2 linked regions of the Pedobacter sp. W3I1 genome follow. The protein of the gene in region 2 interacts with the protein of the main gene of each other region in a pairwise test. Links are inferred from orthologs where the notes say so. Each region holds a gene or a part of one and is shown on either strand. Other genes may lie near its edges.

Region 1 (5,863 bases), 3.2 Mb from region 2 along the record:
AAAATAGCACAGTTCCAGAATATTTCTTTGTGAGGGATTAATCTTCCTAAGACCACCAGCCTAAGTTAAATAAACCTGAAAGGAGCGAGCATCCCGATGTAAAATCGGGATAAAGCGGATGGCGGGACTTTCGGTACCGATGTACACAGAACCTTGCTTTTCAAAAAACACAAGCTCATTATTTCATATCCGACATTTCCTGCTGTTTGGTGAGCCACCAAACATGGAATTGATGTTACCATCCGACACAAATATCCAGTCAGATGGTAACATCTGACTGCAGGACAACAAATTCTGATTTTAGACAAGGGAGAATCCGCTTCCTCCATTAACTGAAGATAGCACAGTTCCAAGTATTTATTTTTGAGTGGGGATTCTTTGCCAAGAACCACCGGCTCAAGTTCAATAAACCTGACAAAAGCGAGCATCCCGATGTAAAATCGGGATAAAGCGGATGGCAGGGCTTTCGAAACCGATGCACACAGGAACCTGCTTTTCAAAAAAGTTATCAATGATTTTTCTGCTGTTTGCTGAGCCACCCAATATGGAATCTGGTGGTGTTGAATGTTACCATCCGACTACACGAGGCCAACTTACGAAGCTTGGGCAGGCCACATGCACCGGCAAACTTCGTAAGTTACGCGCAGGCCACAACAAAAAAGGCGTTCTGCAATGATGCAAAACGCCTTTTCTATAAAATTTATTAGAAGAATTAAATGCCGAAAGCAGCTTTAACCTGATCTACGTAATCTAATTTCTCCCAGGTAAACAAATCAACAGTAACTGTTTTTTCTTCACCATTTGGTGTTCTGAAAGTTTTGGTAACCGTTTCTGGCTTACGGCCCATGTGTCCGTAGGCAGCCGTTTCGCTATAAATTGGGTTTCTTAATTTCAAGCGTTGCTCAATAAAATAAGGGCGCATATCGAAAATCGATTCTACAATTTTAGCAATCTCGCCATCTGTTTTACCCACTTTACCAGTGCCGTAAGTATTGATGTAAATACCCATTGGTTTTGCAACCCCGATAGCATATGATACCTGAACTAAAATTTCGTCGGCCACACCAGCAGCCACTAAGTTTTTAGCAATATGGCGTGTAGCATAAGCGGCACTTCTATCCACCTTACTTGGATCTTTACCAGAGAAAGCACCACCACCGTGAGCACCTTTACCACCGTAAGTATCAACAATAATTTTTCTTCCGGTTAAACCGGTATCGCCATGAGGACCACCAATTACAAATTTACCGGTTGGGTTAATGTGGTATTCAATTTTATCGTTAAATAAATGTGCGTAAGCCGGATTGGCTTTGATAATTCTTGGAATCAGGATATTCACTAAATCAGTTTTGATTTTAGCCAACATGGTTGCCTCTTCATCAAAATCATCGTGCTGCGTTGAAATTACAATCGCATCAATACGCACTGGTTTGTTATTATCGTCGTACTCTAACGTAACCTGGCTTTTTGCATCAGGGCGTAAATAAGTAATTTCGTTATTTTCGCGGCGCAAAACAGCCAATTCCTGTAATAATTTATGAGAAAGATTTAATGCCAATGGCATATAGTCTTCCGTTTCGTTGGTAGCATAACCAAACATCATACCCTGATCGCCAGCACCTTGTTCTTCTTTGTTGCTTCTATCTACACCCTGGTTAATATCTTGAGATTGCTCGTGTATTGCTGATAAAATTCCGCAAGAGTTGGCCTCAAACATGTACTCGCTTTTGGTGTACCCTATTTTCTTAATTACATCACGGGCAATTTGTTGTACATCTAAATATGTTTTAGATTTTACCTCACCAGCCAAAATAACCTGACCAGTAGTTACCAAAGTTTCGCAAGCAACCTTTGATTCTGGATCGAAAGCTAAAAAGTTATCAATTAATGCATCCGAAATTTGATCGGCGATTTTATCTGGGTGGCCTTCAGAAACAGATTCTGATGTAAATAAATATGACATTTATTAAATAAATTAATGGTAAATAAACAAATTAAGAATTGCCAAACCCCTTGGAAACAGGTGTTTAAATGATTGAAAGAAGGCATTAGCAATTTTTTTAAGTGGTTGCAATCCGGTCCCGAGGTATCGGGATAGCAAATCAATCCACTTTTTTACTGGTGCAAAATTAGCATATTTTCTTTATTTCAAAAATTATAGATTATTTTGTGCACTCATTCTTACACTTTGCACACAAAGATCAATATCCTCTTTATTATAAACCCTATCTCTGGTGGGAGAGGGAAGTTACGCATCCCCGATTTTATTGATCAATATCTGGATAAAGAAAAGTTTAGCCCAAACTTTGTTTTTAGCGAATATGTTGGCCATGCCGCGGAATTGGCAGATGAGGCAGCAACTAAAAACTTCGATGTAATTGTGGCTGCGGGTGGCGATGGAACCATTAACGAGGTAGCAAGCAAAGTGCTAAAACACGATAAGGTTTTAGGGATTTTGCCCCTTGGATCTGGGAATGGTCTGGCCAGGTTTTTAAATATTTCCAAAAACTTAAGGTATGCACTTTCCCTGATCAATAATTTTAAAGTCGATCGGATTGATAGTGCCGAGTTTAACCAAAAATGTTTTTTCAACCTGGCTGGAATGGGTTTCGATGCCCATTTGAGTTCTGTTTTCTCGAAAGATAAAAAACGCGGACTATCAGGTTATATAAAGCTGGGTTTTAAGGAGGTTTTTAACTATAAAGCACAAACTTACCTGATCAATATTGATGGTATTGAATATACCCGGAAAGCTTTTGCCATCAGCATTGCCAATTCTTCTCAGTATGGAAACGACGTTTATATTGCACCTAACGCCTCTATAAAAGATGGTTTGCTGGATGTTTGTATTATTAAACCTTTTCCGACAATAAAACTGCCATTATTAGGTTATGTAATGTTAAGGGGGAAGGCGGAAACATCAGATATGATTGAAATTATTAAAGGCAAAAACATTAAAATAACCAGAGAAAAAGCTGGCGCAGTGCATGTGGATGGAGAGCCATTACAAATGGGGACAGAGATACACGCGGTAGTAAACCCGCTCTCGCTCAAAGTGATTGTACCCTAATTGAGTTTGGAGTTGAGCGTTTGGAGTTTGGCGGCGATTAATCGGTTAAACCAGTTAAATAGATAGCTTCGGCTCGCTCATATCTAGCCTACCAATGACAATATAACATAGAGTAGGCTATTAACTATCAACCATGGACTAATAAACCAATGGCCAATGAACCTTTTTAAAACATGAAACCAAAGAAAAACAGTTTAAGCGATCTTGGTGGAATTATGTATTCTACCAATCCAGAGTTCGAATATGAAGAAGAAGTTGATGATACCGTTACTTCACCAAATAACCAACAGGATTTAAGGGTAATGCTCGATAAAAAGAACCGTGGCGGTAAAGCGGTAACCTTAATTACAGGTTTCAGGGGCCGCTCAGAAGATTTAGAGGTTCTGGGCAAAATGCTGAAAACCAAATGTGGTGTGGGTGGCTCGGTTAAAGACGGTGAAATCATGATCCAGGGCGATGTGCGTGATAAAGTGATGGGCATTCTCCAAAAGGATGGATACAAAGTGAAAAAAGCTGGAGGGTAGTATTCACTATGATTAAATTTATAGCTGAATCAAAAGAGGTGTCATCCTGAGCGTAGTCGAAGGGCCTTATTGATTGTCTGGAAATAATGGTCTTTGACTACGACGACCTCTAAAATACTAAAAGATTACCTGCCAATCCTCATCATAAGCCAGCCAATCCTCAGTGTCGATTTTTAAATGTATGTCGTGGAAGTACTTTCGCTAAACCATTTAAATCAATCAACATGAAACAGTTGTTATTTTTATTCCTCTTTATCCTTTCTTTTAGCCTACAGGTGGCGCATGCTGCAACTATTGGTGGACCAGAAATAATTCTCCTCATTATGGTAGGCTTTGTCTCAATAGCTGTAATAGTCGGTTTTGTTTTCTTATGTCTATATTTATTCAAAAGATCTAAGCAGGTAGAAAATGAAAAATAAGATAATTTTCGGGTTAATTTTTATACTGGCCTATGGCATTCAGATTGCACATGCAGCTATGTTGGGCACGGCCGAACTGATCATTATTTTGATCGTTGGATTGCTGTTTTTGGCTTTCGTTTTTGGTATTTGTATGTTCATCTACTTTTTAATTAAAAAGAACCGGAATACGCCATCAAACCTGGCTCCGAATACGGTGGCCATAAACTTTGCATCTCCGCTTGCTTATCAAAACCCTACAATTGAGGAAAAAACCAATTTAAAAGAAACGGTAAAAGTAAATACCAGAATTGCTTTGCCTCAACAGAATGAAATCAGATATGTTAATACCGAAGAAATAATAAGATGTGAGGCAGATAACAACTATACTAATTTCTTCTTTAGTGATGGCGGACAATTGTTAATTTCAAAATCGTTAAAGGAATATTCCGATCTACTAAAACCACATGGTTTTGTGCGGGCACACCAAAGTCATCTGGTCAACCCAAAATTTGTGAAGAGTTGGCTGAAAGAAGATGGTGGAACATTGTTAATGGATAGTGGCGATAAAATTCCTGTGAGTAAACCAAATCGGGAATTGGTGAAAGAAATTTTGGGAAGTAATCGCTCATGAGTAAAGTTCGCGTTAGGGATTGTAAGGGTTCAGTGCCGATCCTTCATCGGTACCGGAGCGCAGCGTAGCCCTGAAAAGCCCGACCCTTGCGTAGCTTGGGGAACGCCCAAATCAGTTGACAGTTAATAGTTGGAAGTTTGCAATTAAACCCTGAGGATTTAATAACTTAACGATTTTATACGATCATAAAAACCTGCGAGGTTTAAACATTACATTTTTGTACTTTTGCGGCTATGTCAGTTATTAAACCCTCATTAGCAAAAGGTACCCGCGATTTTTCTCCTGTTGAAATGGTAAAACGCAACTTTATTTACGATACCATTAAAACGGTTTTTAGAAAATATGGTTATGCCGAAATTCAGACCCCAAGTTTTGAAAACCTATCTACTTTAACTGGAAAGTATGGCGATGAAGGCGATAAACTGATTTTTAAAATTTTAAATAGTGGGGAATATTTGAGCCAAAAAGTTTTAGATAAAGTCAGTCATCTCAAAAAAGAATTTGAAGATGCACAAGGTTACCTTGCTGAAAATGATGATTCTAATCCTGACAAAATAGTAATAGGTGGAAATGCCTCTGTAGTATTTGGAAATAATGACGAGTTTACTAAACTACAACAAGCAATATCCCTTTATAAAAATGTAAGTAAAACTGTTCTTACAGATATTTCAGAAAAAGCCCTTCGTTATGATTTAACTGTTCCCTTCGCCCGTTACGTGGTGATGCACCAGCATGAAATTACTTTACCTTTTAAACGTTTTCAGGTTCAACCCGTTTGGCGTGCAGACCGACCACAAAAAGGCAGATACCGTGAGTTTTACCAATGCGATGTGGATGTAGTAGGTTCGGGAAGTTTATTGAATGAAGCCGAATTTATTTTAATCTACAATGAAGCTTTAAGCAAACTGGGTCTGAAAGATTTCAGCATAAAAATTAATAACAGAAAAATTCTATCAGGCATTGCCGAGATCATTGGTAAGCCTGATTTAATTATCGATATGACAGTAGCTATCGATAAATTAGATAAAATCGGATTAGATGGTGTAAGCAAAGAATTGTTAGAACGAGGCTTTACAGAAGCTGATTTAGAAAAACTTCGCCCGGTAATTTTGTTGGAAGGTACCAACGAGGAAAAACTGGCGAGCTTGAAAGAAGTTTTAGCGCAGTCGGAAACAGGCCTAAAAGGCATTGCCGAAATAGAACAGGTTTTTGAGTATGTAGAGAGCCTGATTGCTTA
Region 2 (5,820 bases):
CAACTATAACAGGTATTCTTGCTGATAAATGGATCAATGCAGAAAAGTTATATGCTATTTTACATATCCTTTATGCTGCTACGATGTTTTATTTGCCCCAGGTAGAAAGTCCGCATAGTTTTTTTTGGGTAATGCTGGTAGCCATGTGCTTTTATATGCCAACCATAGCATTAAGTAATTCTATTAGTTACACAACTTTAAAGAATGGCAATTTCGATGTGGTGAAAGATTTCCCACCCATCCGCGTTTGGGGAACCGTAGGGTTTATTGTAGCCATGTGGATTACCAACTTAACAGGCAATAAAGCAAGTGCAAATCAGTTTTACATTGCAGGTATCAGTGCCTTATTATTAGGTGTATATTCTTTTACACTCCCGGCATGTAAGCCTTTGAATTTAATCAGTGAGAAAAAAACATTTGCACAAAAACTTGGCTTAGAATCATTCAGGCTGTTTGCTGATTATAAAATGGCTCTATTTTTCATCTTTTCTATGTTTTTAGGGGCAGCATTACAATTAACAAATGCTTATGGTGATGTTTTTTTAGATGAATTTAAATTATTCCCGGTTTTTGCCGAATCTTTTGTAATCCGCTATTCTACTATCATTTTATCCATTTCTCAAATATCAGAAACGCTGTTTATTTTGGCTATTCCATTCTTTTTGAAACGGTTTGGGATTAAATGGGTAATTGCAATTGCCATGTTTGCCTGGGTATTGCGTTTCGGCTTATTTGCTTTTGGCGATCCCTCTACCAATTTATGGATGATCATCACCTCTTGTATTGTATACGGTATGGCATTCGATTTCTTTAATATTTCGGGATCACTGTTTGTAGAAACTTCAACTACTCCAAAAACGCGTTCATCAGCCCAGGGTTTATTTATGATGATGACTAATGGTTTCGGAGCGGTGTTTGGAAGTTTAGTATCAGGCTGGATGATTAATAAATATTTTACTACCTATTATAGCAGTATCGATTCGTTATCTAAATATGTAAAGAGCGAAGCCGATAATAAACATTTGCTTCAATTTTTGAAAAACAAAGGAATTAGTGTATTAGAGAATGGAAATTTAAGTAGGGCATTAGATGTAAAAGACTGGCACAATATCTGGCTATCTTTCACCATCTATGTTTTAGTTATTGCGATAGTTTTTGTAATCATATTTAAACACAAACATACCCGAGCAGAAGTAGAAGCCATTAACCATTTATAATTTCGATTTATCCCCATGTCAGCTGGTAAGTACAGAAAAGAACACAACTGCCTAAACTGTGGCGCTCATGTTGAGAAACATTATTGTAGCGACTGCGGTCAACCAAATTTAGAATTAAAAGAAAGTTTCTGGGCTTTTATCAGTCATAGTATTGCACATTACTTTCATTTCGACAATAAATTTTTTCAAACCCTCTCTCCTCTTTTAACAAAACCTGGTCAGGTTACACTCGATTACTTAGCTGGCAAAAGAGCCAGGTATATCAATCCGGTGAGCATGTACATCTTCGTGTCTATTGTATACTTTTTGGTGGTGTATTCGCCAAAACATGTAGAAAAAAACGCTCATGAATCAATTAAGGTTGAAAGAGAAAAAGATGAAAATGTTACGGATAGTGTTAACAAAGCACTTATGCTTCCAGGAGTACCTAAAGCTATTGCAAATAGAACTGCAAAATCGCTGAATAAGGTCATAAAAACAAAAGACTTTAAAAGGCTTGGTTTTGCAGATCAGGAAGCAGAATTAAAAAGGCTTGAAGTAGAAAATACTTCACTTAAATCAGATTCAATTAATGACCTTATAGAAGATTTTAATGACATCCATATTGAAAGAAACGACAGTACTTATGCTGCTTACCTGGTAAGACAAAAGAAATTACCACTTATTGAGCAGGATAATTGGTATGAGCGCATGATTAAAAAAAGAGCGATTAATATTGGCGAAAAATCTGAAGTCATTCAAGAGACACTGGAACACAACAGACCAAAACAATACTTTTTGTTAATGCCTTTATTGGCGCTTTTTATTATGTGGAATTTCAGGAAAAATCATATTTATTATTTAAATCACCTGATTTTTGCCATCCATGGCATGACTGCCTATTTTATTGTTCAAATTTTTACCGATCCATTAATTAAACATGTTTTTGGTAAGGGTACCATTGTTACCAATATTATTGAACTTGGCGTTGTAGTTTGGATCTGCTGGTATATGTATAATGCTTTAAAAGTATTTTACCAGCGGAAACGCTGGAGCATTATTTTTAAAATGTTTTGGATCATCGTAATGTATTGGATAGCTTTTAATGTATCAGAAGTGATCATGGTAAACCTGATTTATTACGTGGCTACTTAAACTGGTATAAGAAAGATCGTCATTTCGAGCGAAGTGCAACGCAGTCGAGAAATCTATTATTAGATCTCTCCATTTCGCTTCGCTCCAGTCGAGATGACGATCAGTCGATAAAAAATAACCCCATAAAAAAACCACCCGATACTATCGGGTGGTTTTTTTATGCTTAATGAAATTATTTTCTGTCTTTAAGCTCAACAAATTCTCTATCCGTTTCACCTACATAAATCTGACGTGGACGACCTATCGGTTCTTTGTTTTCGTGCATTTCTTTCCATTGTGCAATCCATCCTGGTAAACGGCCTAAAGCAAATAGAACGGTAAACATTTCAGATGGGAAGCCTAATGCGCGGTAAATAATACCTGAATAGAAATCCACATTTGGATATAACTTACGATCAATGAAGTATTGATCAGTTAAAGCTGCTTCTTCTAATTTTTTAGCAATTTCTAAAATCGGGTCATCAATACCTAAGTTTTCTAAGATATCATCGCATGCTTTTTTAATGATTTTAGCTCTTGGATCGAAGTTTTTGTAAACCCTATGTCCAAAACCCATCATGCGGAACGAATCGTTTTTATCTTTTGCTTTATTAATCCACTTCTCTGTATCACCACCATCAGCTTTAATCAATTCAAGCATGTCGATAACAGCCTGATTGGCACCACCATGTAGCGGGCCCCAGAGTGCAGCAATACCTGCAGCAATTGAAGCATATAAATTACAGTCAGACGAACCTACAATACGTACGGTAGATGCTGAACAATTTTGCTCGTGATCTGCATGCAGAATAAGCAATTTATTCATGGCATTAACCACGATCGGATTTACATCGTAATCTTCTGTTCGCTGTCCAAAGGTCATCCAAAGAAAATTGGTTACATAATCATATTTATTTTTTGGATAAATAAGTGGATGACCTAATGATTTTTTATAAACGAAAGAAACAATGGTTGGAAATTTAGCCAAAAGTTTAATGATGGTTAAATCTTGTTCTTCTGCGGTTTGATTTGGCTTTAAACACTCAGGATAAAATGTAGATAATGAGAAGATTAATGAGCCCAACTGACCCATTGGATGAGATCTTGATGGATAACCATCAAAAAATTTCTTCATATCTTCATGGATCAAAGTATGCTTACTGATATCAGCCTGTAAATCTTCCAATTGTTTTTGTGTTGGAAGGTCACCGTAAATAATCAGATAAATCACTTCCAGAAAACTCGATTTTGCGGCAAGCTCTTCGATGGAATATCCTCTATATTTTAAAATGCCTTTTTCACCATCTAAAAAAGTGATTTTACTTTTGGTAGAACCAGTATTTTTAAAACCAGTATCTAAAGTTACGAAGCCCGTAAGATCTCTTAATTTCGAAATATCAATGGCCTTTTCATCTTCTGTTCCTGTAATTACTGGCAATTCTACTGTCTTACCATCAACTTTTATCTCTGCAATATCTGACATATTATTGTATTGTGTTTATAGCTTCTAAATTATATAAAATTAATATACATGCATAACAAATCTGTTAAATTAATATGAATAATTGGTCAAAATGACGTAACAATCATGCTTAATTAAATCAGATTTAAAACCTTATTTTGCTTTAATCTCTTCAGCAACCCTGCCGCATTCTAACATTTCGTTACCATAATAGGGATTTTTAATTTCCTTTTCGGTTGATAACCAATCACCACCGTTTCCTTTGTTAGCCATTGGGCAATGTTGAACATAGATTGTGCCTTTTTCTATTTCTGCATTTTTAAGTAAAGCAATTAAATCAGCACTTAAAACGGTAAAATCTTTTCGTTGTGAAACCAGATTACTGCTCGTAGCAATTTTTCCGGCAATATCGGCGGTAGGTTCGCAACCTTCGTAGGCAGCTAAACTATTTTTTAATACAGCAGCAGATTTTTGTGTAGCTACAGCATCAGATTTTACCAGTGCATTTTTTAAATCTACATATTGTGTAAATATGGCCAGCTTCCTTTCATCTTTTATCGAAACCTCATTTTTAACCGATACAGAATCTGTTTTTGCTGAGTCTTTTGCTTCTGATGATTTTTTATCAGCCTGATTGCAGGCCATTAATGCGGTGATTATTGCTATTCCGAATATTCTTTTCATTGCATTTGGTTTTCGGCTCAAAATAGCAATTAAAATGGTAAATAAATAAAAAAGTCCCGATTTTCATCGGGACTTTAAAATTATATGATGTTCTAATTATAATTTAAAATTATAAGCCAACCTCAGGTTAAATTGTCCGGTTTTCATGAAGTAAAGATCAGAAGCGCTATTGTTTACATAACCTTCATATTTCACGCCAAGATCAAGTCCGTTTTTCCATTCATAACCTAAACCACCGGTATAAATAAAGTTCATGTTGGCGCCATCTTTGATGGCCAAACCTGAACCAAGTTCAGTAGCCAGGTACATTCTTTCGATCGGGAATACCCTAACACCACCTAATAAAGGAATAAATTCGAATTTAAGCGGGCTGCCTTTCCATTTTAAACGGGTATAACCACCAGAAGCTGTTAAGGCTACGAAAGGGCTTAAATCATACTGAAGTTTTACATCTGCACCATAACCATAATCCATTTCAGATTTGTCTGGAAATAATCCGCCATTTACGCCAACACCAATTTTAAAAGCCATACCGCTTCCGGTTGTCATTGGTTCGGTAGTGCCCATTGTTTGTGCTTTTAAGTTTAAAGTGGTTAAAGTGGCAAGGGCCGTTAATGTCATTGCAAAAAGTTTAGTAACTGTTTTCATTTTTAGATATTTTAATTTATTAATTAAGGGTTTAGTTTATATACGTTAAAATATCTATTGTGGATTTTCAGGTTTTCATTTTTTTCAGAATGTTATGAAATAAAAAAGCCCCGACTAAAAGTCGGGGCTCCAGATATTATATGTGATTAAGCTTACAAGCTAAATCCGTATGCTAAACGTAAACCAACATATCCTGTGCTAGTTCCGCTCTGAGCTAAACCTTCATATTTAAGACCTAAATCTAAACCGTTACTCCATGCGTAACCAACAGCTGGTGAATACACAAAAGAAGTTTTGCTACCTTCGTTTGTACCGAAACCAGCACCCAATTCTGCTAAACCATAAATTCCAGAACCAGATTCATTGAAAAAGTATTTAACACCAGCTTTTACAGGGATATATCCAAAATCAGCATAATCAACACCAGTATTGCCAATTTCTTTACCTAAAAAACGAGTATAACCAGCAGTAACCGGAATTGATAATTGTTTATCGATATCAAATTGATAACGTAAATCTGCACCAAGCGCCACGCTATATGCATCGCTTGTTGGTATACCACCAATAATTCCTATTCCTAATTTTTGAGAAGATTGCGCATTAGCATTTGTAGTAAAGAATAAAGCCACGACAGCTGCTGAAGTAGCAATGATTTTAGTAATTGTTTTCATTATAAAAATTGTTTTTGAGTTAAAC

Evidence for each region. The genes of interacting proteins can lie anywhere in the genome.
Region 1: the proteins of QF042_RS13655 (region 2) and QF042_RS00260 interact in binary tests that used the Escherichia coli proteins (3 or more experiments, as listed by UniProt). The link is inferred for Pedobacter sp. W3I1 from one-to-one orthologs.

The regions. Positions count from the first base shown.
Region 1 is NZ_JAUSXN010000001.1:47,160-53,022, reverse strand. The notes cover bases 1,261-4,129. They hold QF042_RS00260 (diacylglycerol kinase family protein), read left to right. Parts: upstream 1,261-2,188; coding sequence 2,189-3,070; downstream 3,071-4,129. Other genes in these bases: QF042_RS00245 (LytTR family DNA-binding domain-containing protein), read left to right, coding at 4,003-4,129; QF042_RS00250 (hypothetical protein), read left to right, coding at 3,819-4,013; QF042_RS00255 (translation initiation factor), read left to right, coding at 3,244-3,594; metK (methionine adenosyltransferase), read right to left, coding at 1,261-1,963. Outside these bases: more of metK, read right to left, coding at 713-1,260; more of QF042_RS00245, read left to right, coding at 4,130-4,626; hisS (histidine--tRNA ligase), read left to right, coding at 4,860-5,863. UniProt on the Escherichia coli protein: In vitro phosphorylates phosphatidylglycerol but not diacylglycerol; the in vivo substrate is unknown.
Region 2 is NZ_JAUSXN010000001.1:3,260,259-3,266,078, forward strand. The notes cover bases 1,669-4,494. They hold QF042_RS13655 (citrate synthase), read right to left. Parts: upstream 3,814-4,494; coding sequence 2,524-3,813; downstream 1,669-2,523. Other genes in these bases: QF042_RS13650 (DUF3667 domain-containing protein), read left to right, coding at 1,669-2,351; QF042_RS13660 (DUF3347 domain-containing protein), read right to left, coding at 3,946-4,476. Also shown: QF042_RS13645 (nucleoside permease), read left to right, coding at 1-1,217; more of QF042_RS13650, read left to right, coding at 1,233-1,668; QF042_RS13665 (hypothetical protein), read right to left, coding at 4,573-5,124; QF042_RS13670 (hypothetical protein), read right to left, coding at 5,277-5,795.